DNA from 4 places in the Intrasporangium zincisolvens genome. Region 4 is predicted to be linked to each of the others. Evidence: predicted binding sites of a transcription regulator. Region 4 holds the regulator's gene; each other region holds the start of a gene.
The links. Region 4 encodes LexA, which represses DNA repair genes until DNA is damaged. Its sites were predicted from a motif close to TCGAACANNTGTTCGA; they were not measured.
Positions count from the first base shown of each region.

Region 1 (3,202 bases), on a different contig from region 4:
ACGCTCGTCCGGCGCCCGACGGAGGTCGAGCAGCTCGACGGGCTCGTCATCCCCGGCGGCGAGTCCACGACGATGGACAAGCTCGTCCGCGCGTTCGACCTGCAGGAGCCCCTTCGGCGGCGCATCGCCGAGGGCCTGCCCGTGTACGGGTCCTGCGCCGGCATGATCATGCTCGCCGACCGCATCGCCGACGGCCGCTCCGACCAGCAGACGCTCGGTGGCCTCGACGTCACCGTGCGCCGCAACGCCTTCGGCCGGCAGGTCGACTCCTTCGAGCAGGACATCGAGTTCGCCGGGCTCGAGGGCACCGTGCACGCCGTCTTCATCCGCGCGCCGTGGGTCGAGGAGGCCGGAGACGCCGTCGAGGTGCTCGCCCGTGTGAGCGACGGGCCCGCCGCCGGTAGGATCGTCGCGGTTCGGCAGGGGAACCTGATGGCGACGTCCTTCCACCCCGAGGTCGGGGGCGACCGCCGCATCCACGCCGAGTTCGTCAGCATCGTCACGCAGCACAGCCAGTAGACCGGAACGCGAGGGAACTGCATGAGCGGCCACTCCAAATGGGCCACCACGAAGCACCAGAAGGCTGCCAAGGACGCCAAGCGCGGCAAGCTCTTCGCCAAGCTCATCAAGAACATCGAGGTCGCGGCCCGTCAGGGCGGCGCTGACCCCGCGGGCAACCCGACGCTCTACGACGCCATCCAGAAGGCGAAGAAGACCTCGGTGCCCAACGACAACATCGACCGTGCCGTCAAGCGCGCGTCGGGCGCCGAGGCAGGCGCGGCCGACTGGCAGACGATCATGTACGAGGGCTACGCGCCCAACGGTGTCGCCGTCCTCATCGAGTGCCTCACCGACAACCGCAACCGCGCCGCCGCGGAGGTGCGCATCGCGCTGACGCGCAACGGCGGCCAGCTGGCCGACCCGGGCTCGGTGTCCTACGTCTTCAACCGCAAGGGCGTCGTGACGGTCCTCAAGGAGGCCGGCTCCGAGGACGACATCCTCGAGGTGGTGCTCGAGGCGGGCGCCGAGGAGGTCAACGACAACGGCGACACGTGGGAGATCATCTCCGAGGCCACCGACTTCGTCGCGGTCCGCGCGGCGCTCCAGGACGCCGGCATCGACTACGAGTCGGCCGAGGCGTCGTTCGTCCCGAACCTCCAGGTGCCGCTGGACCTCGACGGCGCGAAGAAGATGATCCGCGTCATCGAGGCCCTCGAGGACAGCGACGACGTGCAGAACGTGTTCGCCAACGGTGACATCCCCGACGACGTGCTGGCCCAGCTCGACGACGAGGAGTGAGCACGCCCGACCGCGGGTGAGGAGGCACGCCGGAGACCGGCGTGCCTCCTGCCCGTTGCGGGGGAGGGCAGTTAGCGTGTTCCCGAACACCTGTTCGGTTCGAGGCCGGTCCCGGTCCCGTCCACGTCCACCCACGAGGAGGTCCGGCGTGCGCGTCCTCGCGGTCGACCCCGGCCTGACCCGCTGCGGCGTCGGCGTCGTCGACGGCCTGCCCGGCCGGCGGCTCTCGCTCGTCGAGGTGGGGGTCATCCGCACGCCGGCGGGCGACCCGACGCCGCGCCGTCTCGTCGCCGTCGAGGACGAGATGCGCCTGTGGTTCGAGCGGCACCGGCCCGAGGCCGTCGCCATCGAGCGGGTCTTCGCCGACGCCAACGTCTCGACCGTCATGGGCACCGCGCAGGTCACCGGCATCGTCATGATGCTCGCCGAGCGGCGGGGTCTGCCGGTCGCGCTCCACACGCCCACCGAGGTCAAGGCTGCGGTCAGCGGCAACGGCCGGGCCGACAAGGCGCAGGTCACGACGATGGTCACCCGGCTCCTCGGCCTCGACACCCCGCCCAAGCCCGCCGACGCCGCAGACGCCCTCGCCCTCGCCATCTGCCACGTGTGGCGCGGCGGCACCCAGAACCGCCTCGAGCAGGCCCGCGACGAGCTGCTCGCGCGCACCCCGCGCCGGACGCGTCCGGCCCCCACCACCCGCACCGCCCAGCGGCCGTCGGCCGCCACCCCGTACGCCCGCACCCTCCCAGGAGCCCGCCCCCGATGATCGCGTCCCTGTCCGGCACCGTCCTCAAGGTCGGCCTCGACTCCCTCGTCGTCCGCGTCGGCGGCGTCGGGATGCTCGTGCACACGACCCCCGCCACGGCGGCCTCCGTCCGACACGGGCAGGAGGCCGAGCTCGCCACGACGCTCGTCGTCCGCGAGGACTCCCTGACGCTCTACGGGTTCGCCACCGACGACGAGAAGCTCGTCTTCGAGACCGTCCAGACCGTCTCCGGCGTCGGCCCGCGCCTCGCGCTCGCCCTCCTCGCCGTCCACTCGCCCGACGCCGTCCGCGTCGCCCTCGGCACCGGCGACCTCACCGCCCTGACCAAGGTGCCCGGCATCGGCCGCAAGGGCGCCGAACGGCTCGTCCTCGAGCTCAAGGACAAGATCGGGGCCCTGCCCGGCTCCGGCGCCGCCGCCGAGCCGGTCCCGCTCGACACCGGCGAGGCGTGGCGCGAGCAGGTCCGCGAGGCCCTCGTCGGGCTCGGGTGGACCGTGCGCCAGGCCGAGGACGCCCTCGACAAGGTGGCCCCGAAGGCCGCCGAGGGCGCCGGGGTGTCGGCTCTGCTGCGCGCGGCCCTCCAGGAGCTCGGCCGGTGAGCGGCACTCGGCCCGAGGCGGGCGCCGCCCCCGACCTGCCCGACCTGCCCGGCCTGCCCGACCTGCCCGACCTCGAGGTCTGGGAGGACGGCTCGTTCGATGCCACCTCGCGCATCGTCGACGCCCGCGTCCACGAGGACGGTCCCGGCGACGAGCGCCAGGTGGAGGCCGCGCTGCGGCCGCGACGCCTCGACGACTTCCCCGGGCAGGACCGCGTCCGCGAGCAGCTCGGGCTCGTCCTCACGGCCGCTCGCCGGCGCGGCACGCCGCCCGACCACGTGCTGCTGTCCGGTCCGCCGGGCCTCGGCAAGACGACCCTGGCGATGATCGTCGCGAGCGAGCTCGAGCAGCCGATCCGCATCACCTCCGGTCCGGCCATCCAGCACGCCGGCGACCTCGCCTCGGTGCTGTCCTCGCTCGCCGAGGGGGAGGTGCTCTTCCTCGACGAGATCCACCGGATGTCCCGGTCGGCCGAGGAGATGCTGTACCTGGCGATGGAGGACTTCCGCGTCGACGTCATCATCGGCAAGGGCCCCGG
Region 1 is NZ_JAWIIL010000004.1:55,914-59,115, reverse strand. It holds gene pdxT (pyridoxal 5'-phosphate synthase glutaminase subunit PdxT) at 1-519, shown strand, start outside; gene RY076_RS12515 (YebC/PmpR family DNA-binding transcriptional regulator) at 541-1,299, shown strand; gene ruvC (crossover junction endodeoxyribonuclease RuvC) at 1,448-2,065, shown strand; gene ruvA (Holliday junction branch migration protein RuvA) at 2,062-2,664, shown strand; gene ruvB (Holliday junction branch migration DNA helicase RuvB) at 2,718-3,202, shown strand, end outside.
Region 1: ruvC (crossover junction endodeoxyribonuclease RuvC) is a predicted target of LexA. The motif match lies at 1,382-1,397, and genes of this name have one in related genera.

Region 2 (3,202 bases), on a different contig from region 4:
GGCGATCTCGCGGGTGTCGATCCCCCACATGACTCGCAACGTGATCACGACGGTGCTCTCGGACACGTCGGTCGGCGGCGTCATCACGGCCCCGACGCTAGCGATCCCGGCGCCCCTTCGCCATGGCACGTCCACCCAGCCGTCCGGCCGCCCGGCCGCCCGGGCCCGACCGTCAGTCCCGCGGCGCTGCGCGTGACGGGGTGAGGTCGACGAGGTGCAGGTGCAACGTGCCGCCGGTCGGGGCGGGGTAGGTGCGGCCGAGGCGTGGTCGTGGTCGGCGGGGCCGTGGCGGCGGCCCGATGGGTGTGTCGGGCGATGGCTTTGGTGAGCTGGTCGGTGGGCCGATGGGCCAGCCCTGTCGGGTCTGGAACCGGAGTCCGTCCGCTCGGGTGGGGTCGCCGGTGATGGTGTAGTCGCCGCGGTGGTGGCTGTCGTGGTGGAAGGTGCACAGGCAGGCCAGGTTGTCGAGGTCGGTGAGGCCGCCGTCGCGCCAGTGGCTCAGGTGGTGGACCTCGAGGTAGTCGGCTGAGCTGGTGGGGCAGCCGGGGAAGCGGCAGCCGCGGTCCCGGTCCAGGACGAGGACGCGGGTGCGGTGCGGGACGACGCGGTGGGTGCGCCCGACGTTGACCGGTGAGCCCTCGGTCTCCCAGACCGGGGTGAGGGTGCCGTCGCAGGTCAGCCCGTCGACGACGTGCCGGGGCAGGCGTGGGGTGCCGGTGAGCCACCCGCCGGTCGTGTCGAGGTGGACCTGCACGCGGTACCGGGCCCGACGCGCCGGGGTCTGCTCGGTCCCGGCGTCCAGCGACCGGGTCGCGAGCAGCACGAGGGCATCGGCCCACGTGATCCGTCGCGGGCCCGGGGTGGTGGCCGGGTCGGCGTACGGGTCCGGCCGGTGCTGCGCGTCGTCACCATCGGCGGTGTGGGTCGTGTCGGTGACGGTGTGGAACAGGTGGTCCTTCGCCTCCGCGATGGCCGCCCTCACGAGCTCGCCGACCTCGGCCGGGGCGTCGTACCGCAGTCGGAACCGGCCGTCCGCGTCGATGCCCATGCTCAGCGAGGCCGGCTCGACCGGACCCGGGGTGCACGCCGGCACTTCTTCGTCGTCGGGGGTCGCCTCGGCGGGCAGGAGCCGGCCCTCCTCGTCGAAGGTCCGCGGCTCCAGGGTGAAGTCGTACCGCGCCACCGACCGCTGCAGCTGCGGCACCGTCGCGTACTGCGCGAACTCGGCCACCGTCGCATCGAACGCCGCCGGGGCGTGCCGTGCGACGACCGCGGCCTGGTCCAGGCTGATCCGCCCCTCCCGCAACGCCGCCGCCGTCTCGGGCAGCTCACTCGCCCGACGAGCCATCAGCACCACCGCGGACGCGTGCCCCCGCGACAGCCCGGCCCGGACGACGAGCCAGTGCTCCGGCGACCGGATCCCGGCCGCCTGCCACGACCCCTCCACCAGCGCCACCGCCACGGCATCGACCAGCCGCCCGTGCGCGTCGTGCAGGTCGGCGGCCAGGGACGCGACGAGGTCCCAGTCCTGCTCGATCACTGCTTGCGACATACCCATATCGTACAGGTGTTCGAACGACGGGGAAAGGCCTGTCCACGGCCAATTCGACTCAGCCACAGCTCATTTCGTCCGAGAAGCCACCATCCCGAGACCTCAGTGACGAGGCGCGGGCGGCTCGGCGTGGACCCGGCGGCTCAGCCGCGAGTGCGACCGCGGCGCCGGTACCCGCGACCACACGGCGCGCTGCAGGGCGAGCGTCACCCACCCGGCCAGGGCCATCCCGACGAGGTTGACGACGAGCTGCACACCGCTGCCGAGCACCTCGGTCCACGCGCCGAAGGCGAGGCCCAGCCCGACGTTGCCCGCGGCCGGGATCGTCGTGACCGAGATGAAGACGCCGCTGAGCCCGCCGACCTTGGCCGAGGTCAGCGACAGCACTCCTGCGGCGGCGGCGAGCAGCGCGACGATGAACGACCACTTGTCCGGCGTGTAGATGAACCCGGTGGCCGGCCGCGAGCCGGTGATGTCGTCGAGGGTCACCCAGCCGAGGGCGCGGCCGAAAAGCCCAGCCAGACAGGTCACGAGGATCGCCACCCCGAAGCCGACGACGAGCGCCCGCGCCGCGACCGCGAACAGCAGCGCCCGCCGCCGCACCAGGGCGACGCCGAGCGCCGCGATCGCCCCGAACTCGGGCCCGAGCACCATGGCGCCGATGACGAGGATCTGCGAGTCGAGGACGATGGCGATGCCGGCGATGAGGGTCGCGAGCGACATGAACGACAGGAACGTCCAGTTGAGCTCGCTGTCCTCGTAGGAGCGCTGGGCGACCTCGGCCCAGACGACGGCGTCGGCGCTGCTGCCGGGCGTCTCCTCGTCGGCCTCGAAGCCGGCCCGCGACACCCACGTCCCGACCGGCTCGAGCTGGAGCGTCCCCTCCTCGTGGACGCCGAGGTCACGCAGGCGCTCGACGAGGTCGTTGGCCCCCTCGCGCGCGACGTCGGCGTGCACGACGTCGCCCGGCGGTCGCAGTGCGACCCCGCGGTACACGACGAGCGTGCTCACGGCCGTCGAGTCGGTCAACACGGCCGTCACGTCGTCGGTCAGGGCGCCCGGCACCGTCACCGTGAGTCTCAGCATGGGCGACAGTCTGCCGGTCGGTTGACACCGGGGCGCGCAGCCGACGACAGTGACATCTGAACATCCGGTCAGATGAGAGGACCAGCCGTGTCGACGGTCACCGGCCTGGACGCCTGCACGACGCCCTGCGTGCACCCTGAGAAGGTCGCGGTCGCCTCCGAGCACGCCCCGGACGCCGACGAGCTGGCCCGCGTGACCAGCGTCTTCAAGCTGCTCGGCGACCCGACGCGCGCCCGCCTGCTCTACGCCCTCCTCGAGGCCGGCGAGCTCTGCGTCTGCGACCTCGCCGCGGCCACCGCCACCGCGGAGACGACCGTCTCGCAGGCGCTGCGCCTGCTCCGCGCATCCGGCGTCGTCGCCGGCCGGCGCGAGGGCCGCAACGTCTTCTACCGCCTCTCCGACGCGCACGTGCGCCTCCTGCTCGACGTCACCCGCGAGCACGCCCTCCACGACGGCCGGTCCCGATGAGCCACAGCCACTCCCACGGCGCCGGGAGCGTCGCAGGAGCACAGGGCCACGCGGGTGGGCGCCACCGCTGGCGCCTCGCCGTCGCCTTCGTCCTCG
Region 2 is NZ_JAWIIL010000001.1:584,085-587,286, reverse strand. It holds gene RY076_RS02675 (aminoglycoside phosphotransferase/kinase family protein) at 1-87, opposite strand, end outside; gene RY076_RS02670 (HNH endonuclease signature motif containing protein) at 173-1,552, opposite strand; gene RY076_RS02665 (DUF389 domain-containing protein) at 1,655-2,638, opposite strand; gene RY076_RS02660 (ArsR/SmtB family transcription factor) at 2,726-3,106, shown strand; gene RY076_RS02655 (cation diffusion facilitator family transporter) at 3,103-3,202, shown strand, end outside.
Region 2: RY076_RS02670 (HNH endonuclease signature motif containing protein) is a predicted target of LexA. The motif match lies at 1,560-1,575, and genes of this name have one in related genera.

Region 3 (3,202 bases), on a different contig from region 4:
GCTCGCGGCCATCGGCGAGGAGACCGCGCCGCTCGTGACGGCCGTCTCGGGCCTGCTGTCCGGCGGCAAGGGCCTGCGCGCCGGGTTCCTCTACTGGGGCTACCGCGCCGCGGGCGGCGCCGACTCCGACGCCCTGGTGCGCCTCGCCGCGAGCATGGAGTTCTTCCAGGCCGCGGCCCTGCTCCACGACGACGTCATGGACCGCAGCGACACCCGACGCGGCAAGCCGTCGGCGCATCGCTCGGTCGCCACGCTGCACACCGACCACGGCTGGTCCGGCGACTCCGACCGGTTCGGCGAGGGCACGGCGATCCTCGCCGGCGACCTCTGCCTCACGTGGTGCGACGAGCTGTACGCCTCGTGCGGCCTGCCCGCGCCCGAGCTGGCCCGCGGCCGCGCCCTCTTCGACCTCATGCGCACCCAGCTCATGGGCGGCCAGTTCCTCGACCTGCTCGAGTCGGCCCGCGGCTGGGACGGCCTCGACCTCGACGCACGGGTCGCCTCGGCGCGCAAGGTGATCCGCTTCAAGAGCGCCAAGTACACGATCGAGCACCCGCTGCTCATCGGCGCCCTCGTCGGCGGCGCCCCCGACGAGGCCCTCGGCGCGCTGTCCGACTACGGTCTCGCGCTCGGTGAGGCGTTCCAGCTGCGCGACGACCTCCTCGGCGTCTTCGGTGACCCCGAGGCCACCGGCAAGCCCGCGGGCGACGACCTGCGCGAGGGCAAGCGCACCGTTCTCGTCGCCCACGCCCTCGACGCCGCGTCCGGGCCGGACCGTCACCTCGTCGAGTCGCTCCTCGGCCGCGACGACCTCGACCTCGCCGGCGTCGAGCGGATCCGGTCCGTACTCGTCGGCACCGGCGCCGTCGACCGTGTCGAGGCGCTCATCTCCGAGCTCGCCGACGCGTCCCGCGGCGCCGTCGCGCGGGCCCGGGCCACCGGAGTCCTCGAGGACGCCGCGCTCGACGTCCTCGAGGGACTCGTCGAGGTCTCGACCGCGCGCCACGCCTGACCGGAGGCACCGCCACAGCTCAGGCGTGGCGTGGCCGACACGCGTCAGTGCGCCGACGCGTCAGGGCTCAGAAGGCGAGCTCCTGGGCGCGCCGGCGGATCTCGGTCTTGTGCCCGGCGCGGAGGGCGTCGATCGGCGCGCCCTCGACGGGCAGCGTCGGGTCGGGGGTGAAGAGCCACTCGATGATCTCGTCGTCGTCCATGCCGCCGTCGGCGAGGACGGTGAAGGTCCCCCGCAGCTCGGGGCGGGGGCCGGTCTCGTCGATGAACTTGGCCGGGACCGAGGTGACGCGGCGCTCACCGACGCGCACGGCGATGACCTCGCGGTCGGCGATGAGGCGCCGCACCTGCGACAGCGGCACGCCGAGCCGCTCGGCGACGTCGGGGACGGTCAGCCACTCCCCGACGAGGTGCTCGAGTCGCTCGAGGGCGCGGGCGTCGGTGGTGTCGCCGGAGTCGGCGGCGGTGTCGGGGTTCGGGCTCTGGCTCACGTCGTCAGAGTCTGCCACCCGTGGCCGGTGTCGCGACACGGCCCGGGGGCGTGAGCGCCTCGCCCGGCGGTCCCACACCCCATGTCCTCGAACGCGGCTTCTGTGCACTTCGTCGGAATTACACCCGTGTATTTATACTTTAGCGCTCAATTATGGAATCACCATGCGCTACCGTCACACACGTCACACCACTCACAGTCGTCGCACCACCCCCCCGAACTCGTACGCCTGAGCACCACCAGCCCCTTCCCGAGTGCCCCTCCACACGTCCTTGCAACCGGGCCCAGGAAAGGACCACCCCATGCCCTTCGCCGACGTCGCCGCGCTGGCGCAGCCGCCCCACGCCGTCGTCGTGCCCGTGAGCACGACGCCGTGGAAGACGATCGCCGTTCGACCCGGCGACACGCTGTGGCACCTCGCCATCGCCCACCGCACGACGGTGCGAGCGCTCGTGGACAAGAACCGCCTGGCCGCCGGTGGCAGCCTCATCCACCCCGGCCAGAAGCTCCTCGTGCCCGGCTCCCCCGCCACGGCCGCGGCGCCGAAGCCGGCCACCAAGCCCGCGCCGAAGCCCGCCCCCAAGCCGGCCACCAAGCCGGCGCCGAAGCCCGCCACGAAGCCGGCGCCCAAGCCGTCCGGCACGACCACGCCGACCCCGTCGGTCCCTGCCGGCGGCCTCGTCCACGTCGTCGTCCGCGGCGACACGATGTCGGGCATCGCCGCGCGGTACAAGGTGTCGCTGACCAAGCTGCTCGCCGCCAACAAGCTCAAGGACGCCGGCGTCATCTACATCGGCCAGCGCATCGTCGTGCCCGGCGTGACGAGCGCCCCGGCTCCGGCGACGCCCGCCCCGGCCCCGACCCCGCCGAGCGGCTACACGACGCCGACGAAGACACAGCAGGCCGTCGCCGCCAGCAAGGCCGAGCTGGCCGACCGCGACGTCCCGAGCCGCACCGAGACCTCCGACCTCATCCGGGCCACGGCGACCCGCAACGGCGTCGACCCCAAGCTCGCCCTGGCGATCGGCTGGATCGAGTCCGGGTGGTACCAGCGCGCCGTGTCCTACACCGACGCCGTCGGCGTCATGCAGCTGATGCCCATCGCCGGGACGTGGGCCTCCCAGCTGGCCGGACGCTCGCTCGACCGCTACGACACCCAGGACAACATCACCGGCGGCGTGCTCATCATCCGCGCCCTCATGGCCACGGCGGACTCCCGTGAGCAGGCCATCGCCGCCTACTACCAGGGCCTCTACTCCGTGCGTACCAAGGGCCTCTACGAGGACACGAAGAAGTACGTCGCAAACGTCCTTGCGGTCTACGACCGCATGTGACGCTCCCACCCCCCGGGAGCCCCCAGAAGACCGCGGCCCCGCACATCCATCCCCACGGGTGTGCGGGGCCGCGGCTCGCCTGCACGGGATGCGGCCGTGCAGCCCGTAAACTCCTGCCCGTGACGTCCAGCGTGGCGGACGCCCTCGTCGGTCGGGTGATCGACGGCCGGTACCGCATCCTCTCCCACCTCGCGGACGGAGGCATGGCCTCCGTCTACGTGGCGCTCGACGGACGCCTCGACCGCGAGGTCGCGGTCAAGATCATGCGCCCGGGGCTCGCGGTCGACGACGTCTTCGTCGAGCGGTTCCGCAGCGAGGCGCGCTCGGCCGCGCGGCTCAGCCACCCCAACGTCGTCGCGGTCTTCGA
Region 3 is NZ_JAWIIL010000004.1:192,338-195,539, forward strand. It holds gene RY076_RS13150 (polyprenyl synthetase family protein) at 1-1,012, shown strand, start outside; gene RY076_RS13155 (Rv2175c family DNA-binding protein) at 1,080-1,406, opposite strand; gene RY076_RS13160 (LysM peptidoglycan-binding domain-containing protein) at 1,804-2,835, shown strand; gene pknB (Stk1 family PASTA domain-containing Ser/Thr kinase) at 2,955-3,202, shown strand, end outside.
Region 3: RY076_RS13160 (LysM peptidoglycan-binding domain-containing protein) is a predicted target of LexA. The motif match lies at 1,590-1,605, and genes of this name have one in related genera.

Region 4 (3,202 bases):
GTTCGGCGACGGCACGAGGGAGGGCCCGACCACCTCACCGGGCGGTGTCTATCCCGACGGCGACGTCATCCATACCTACCGCGAGCCGGGTACCTACACCTCGCGCGTCGACGTCACCTTCGGCGCCGACTTCCGGATCAACGGCGGGGCGTGGATCGCCATCCCCGACACCGTGACCGTCCCGCAGCCCGGCACGCCGATCACCGTCAAGGAGGCCCGAGGCGTCCTCGTGCGCAACTGACGCGTCCGCGGCCGGTCACTCGGCGACGGCGTCGACCTTGCGGGCCTCGACCTCGGCGGTGTCACGCAGGTCCCAGAGCTCCTTGGTCTGCGCGATCCAGTAGGTGCAGAACAGCACGATGATGATGACCTCTCCGATGAGGATCACGTGGTCGAACCCGTGCAGGGTCAGGTGCGCCACGACCGTGACGGTCAGCAGCACGGCGAGCGTGCCGGCGATGGCGAGGTACCAGCGCTTGTAGGTCAGCGCTTCGTCGGTCGAGGTGTGCCGGTCCTCGACGCGGAAGGCGCTCAGCACCATGACCGCGATGACCCCGGCCACCATCGTCGCGGCCGCCAGGCCGTGGCTCAGCGCGATGAACCGGTCGGGCAGGGCGAGGAAGAGCACGAGCTCGAAGATGATGACGGCGCTGCAGGCGGCCGTCAGTAGCGTCGTCCGGAGAGGTGGGCGCCGGGCGGGGTCGGCCAGCTCGTCGCGTCGCAGCGACACCGTCACGACGAGCGCGACGAACCCGACGGCGATGAGCGCCCACACGTTGTTGTTGACCGCGTCGGAGATCGCCGCCGTCGACAACGCGAACGGGTTCGTCGACCCGGCCGTGCTGCATCGTTCGTCAGGCACCGTCGGCACCATGGCGACCACGAAGGCCATGAACCCGGAGAAGTTGAGCAGCACGTCCTCGGCCGGCGAGTGACCCTTGTAGACGACGAGCGCGGCGCCGAGCGCGAAGAGGCTGCCGACGAAGACCGTGCGGGACGGCGTGAAGTAGTACGCGCTGATCGAGCCGAGCCAGCACGTCCCGTTCGTGCCCCACCACCACTGCAGGACGACCGACAGCAGCAGCATGAGCAGCATCGCGACCATGCCGCCGCGCAGGTAGCGGTAGGTGAAGACGACGTCGCGGTCCGGACGGTCTGACATGGCGTCCTCCTGAGGCGAGTGTGTCTCTCAGAGTGGCGAACCCAGCCGCCGGATACGCCGCGACGCGCCGCGGAACGTCCGCGGCGCGTCGAGAGGGGAGGCGTCAGAGCGAGGAATGGGCGTCAGATGCGGCGCAGCACCGCGGTGACCTTGCCGAGGATCGTCGCGTCGTCGCCGTCGATGGGGTCGTAGGCGGCGTTGTGCGGCAGCAGCCAGACGTGGCCGTCCTTGCGCTTGAAGGTCTTGACGGTGGCCTCGTTGTCGAGCATCGCGGCCACGATGTCGCCGTTCTCGGCGTTCGGCTGCTGGCGCACGACGACCCAGTCACCGTCGCAGATGGCGGCGTCGACCATCGAGTCGCCCTGGACCTTGAGCAGGAACAGCTGCCCCTCGCCGACGACCTGGCGGGGGAGCGGGAAGACGTCCTCGACGACCTGCTCCGCGGTGATCGGGACGCCCGCGGCGATCTTGCCGAGGACGGGCACGTACGAGGCCTCCGGACGCGTGTCGCCGGCGTCGGTCTCGACGTCGTGCCGCCCGGAGCCGGCGGACCGGCCGCGACGCGTGGGCTCGTCGGCGGCGTCGGGGGAGACGACCTCGAGGGCACGCGGGCGGTTGGGGTCGCGGCGCAGGTAGCCCTTGCGCTCGAGCGCGGCGAGCTGGTGGCTGACGCTGGACGGGCTCGCCAGGCCAACGGCCTCGCCGATCTCGCGCATGCTCGGCGGGTAGCCGCGCCGGTCGACGGAGTTGCGGATCACCTCGAGCACGCGTCGCTGCCGCATCGTCAGGCCGTCGCCCTTGTCGCGGTCGGGAAGCTCGGTCACGCCCATGGTGTCCCCTTCGTCGCCGGCCCAGAGCCCGTGATCCGGGTCGCTGCGGACCCAGTGTCAGTGGTGACTGGTGTGGTTGGTGGTGTGAGGAAAGCCTACGGGGTTCGAACACAGTTGCCAAACACGTGTTCGATGCGTGTCTCGACTTCCTCGAACATACGTGCTACAAATCGTACAGACGTTCGATCGAACACATGTTCGCAAGCCAGCAGGAAGGGGAGGTCAGCATGAGCGTCGTCGCACTTGAGGCCGTTCGTCAGCAGCGTGAGCTGGAGTCGGGGGACTCCGTTCCTCGTCCGAGGCCGCAGCTCGTTCTCGTTCCCACCGGCCGTGAGGCCGTGCGCGCTGCACGCGCCGAGCAGCCGCCCCTGCGCCTGACGCGGTTCGGGCGCCTCGTCGTGACGCTGCTCGTCACGGCGGTGCTCGTCGCGCTGGGCCTGGGCCTCGCCGGTCAGCTCGCCTCGGCCGCCGATGCGCCACGCTCCGTCACGGTCGAGCCGGGCCAGACGCTGTCGGGCATCGCCGCCCGCGAGCTGCCCGGCCTTCCGGTCTCGGATGGGGTCGCCGAGATCCAGCTGGCCAACTCACTCTCCACGTCGATGATCCACGCGGGCCAGCGCCTCGTCATCCCGGTTCCCTGACGTCACCTCCGCGCGCGTTCGTGTCGCGCGGATCTCCGACAGCCGCGTTGGCTCCACCTCCAGCGGCTGGCGTGCCCGGCGCTTCGACCCCGCCGGTCCGCCCGGACGCCGCACCCCTCTCCGGGTGCGGCGTCCTGCTGTCACCGGCCTGCTCGGCTCGCCTGTGGACGACCTGACGCCTACGGCCGGCCGATCGCGACCTCTGTGGATAGCCAAGTCTGCGATCCGAAAGTCCTTCCTACCGTGGGGATCTCAGGAAGGAGTAGGCATGCGCTACGAGGTGGACCCCACGACCGTCGGCGACGCAGCGGCCGAGATCGAGGCTGCGCTGGCGCGGCTCGCGTCGATCCGTGCCGATCTCGTGGTGGCGGCGGTGTCGTCAGGGCTTCCGAGCGGGGAGGCCGCGGCGTCGACACCGCGTCTCGTCGAAGCGTGGCGCGACAGGTTCCGGGACGCTCGACTCGAGCTGCTCGGTCTCGGCTCCGCGCTGGGGGCGGCTTCCAGCCTGTACGAGGCCGTCGAACGGACGGCGGCGGCGTCCCTCTCCGATGGGTCCGCCGGCGGTGCCC
Region 4 is NZ_JAWIIL010000005.1:335,056-338,257, forward strand. It holds gene RY076_RS15895 (hypothetical protein) at 1-241, shown strand, start outside; gene RY076_RS15900 (hypothetical protein) at 257-1,162, opposite strand; gene lexA (transcriptional repressor LexA) at 1,285-1,992, opposite strand; gene RY076_RS15910 (LysM peptidoglycan-binding domain-containing protein) at 2,220-2,633, shown strand; gene RY076_RS15915 (hypothetical protein) at 2,902-3,202, shown strand, end outside.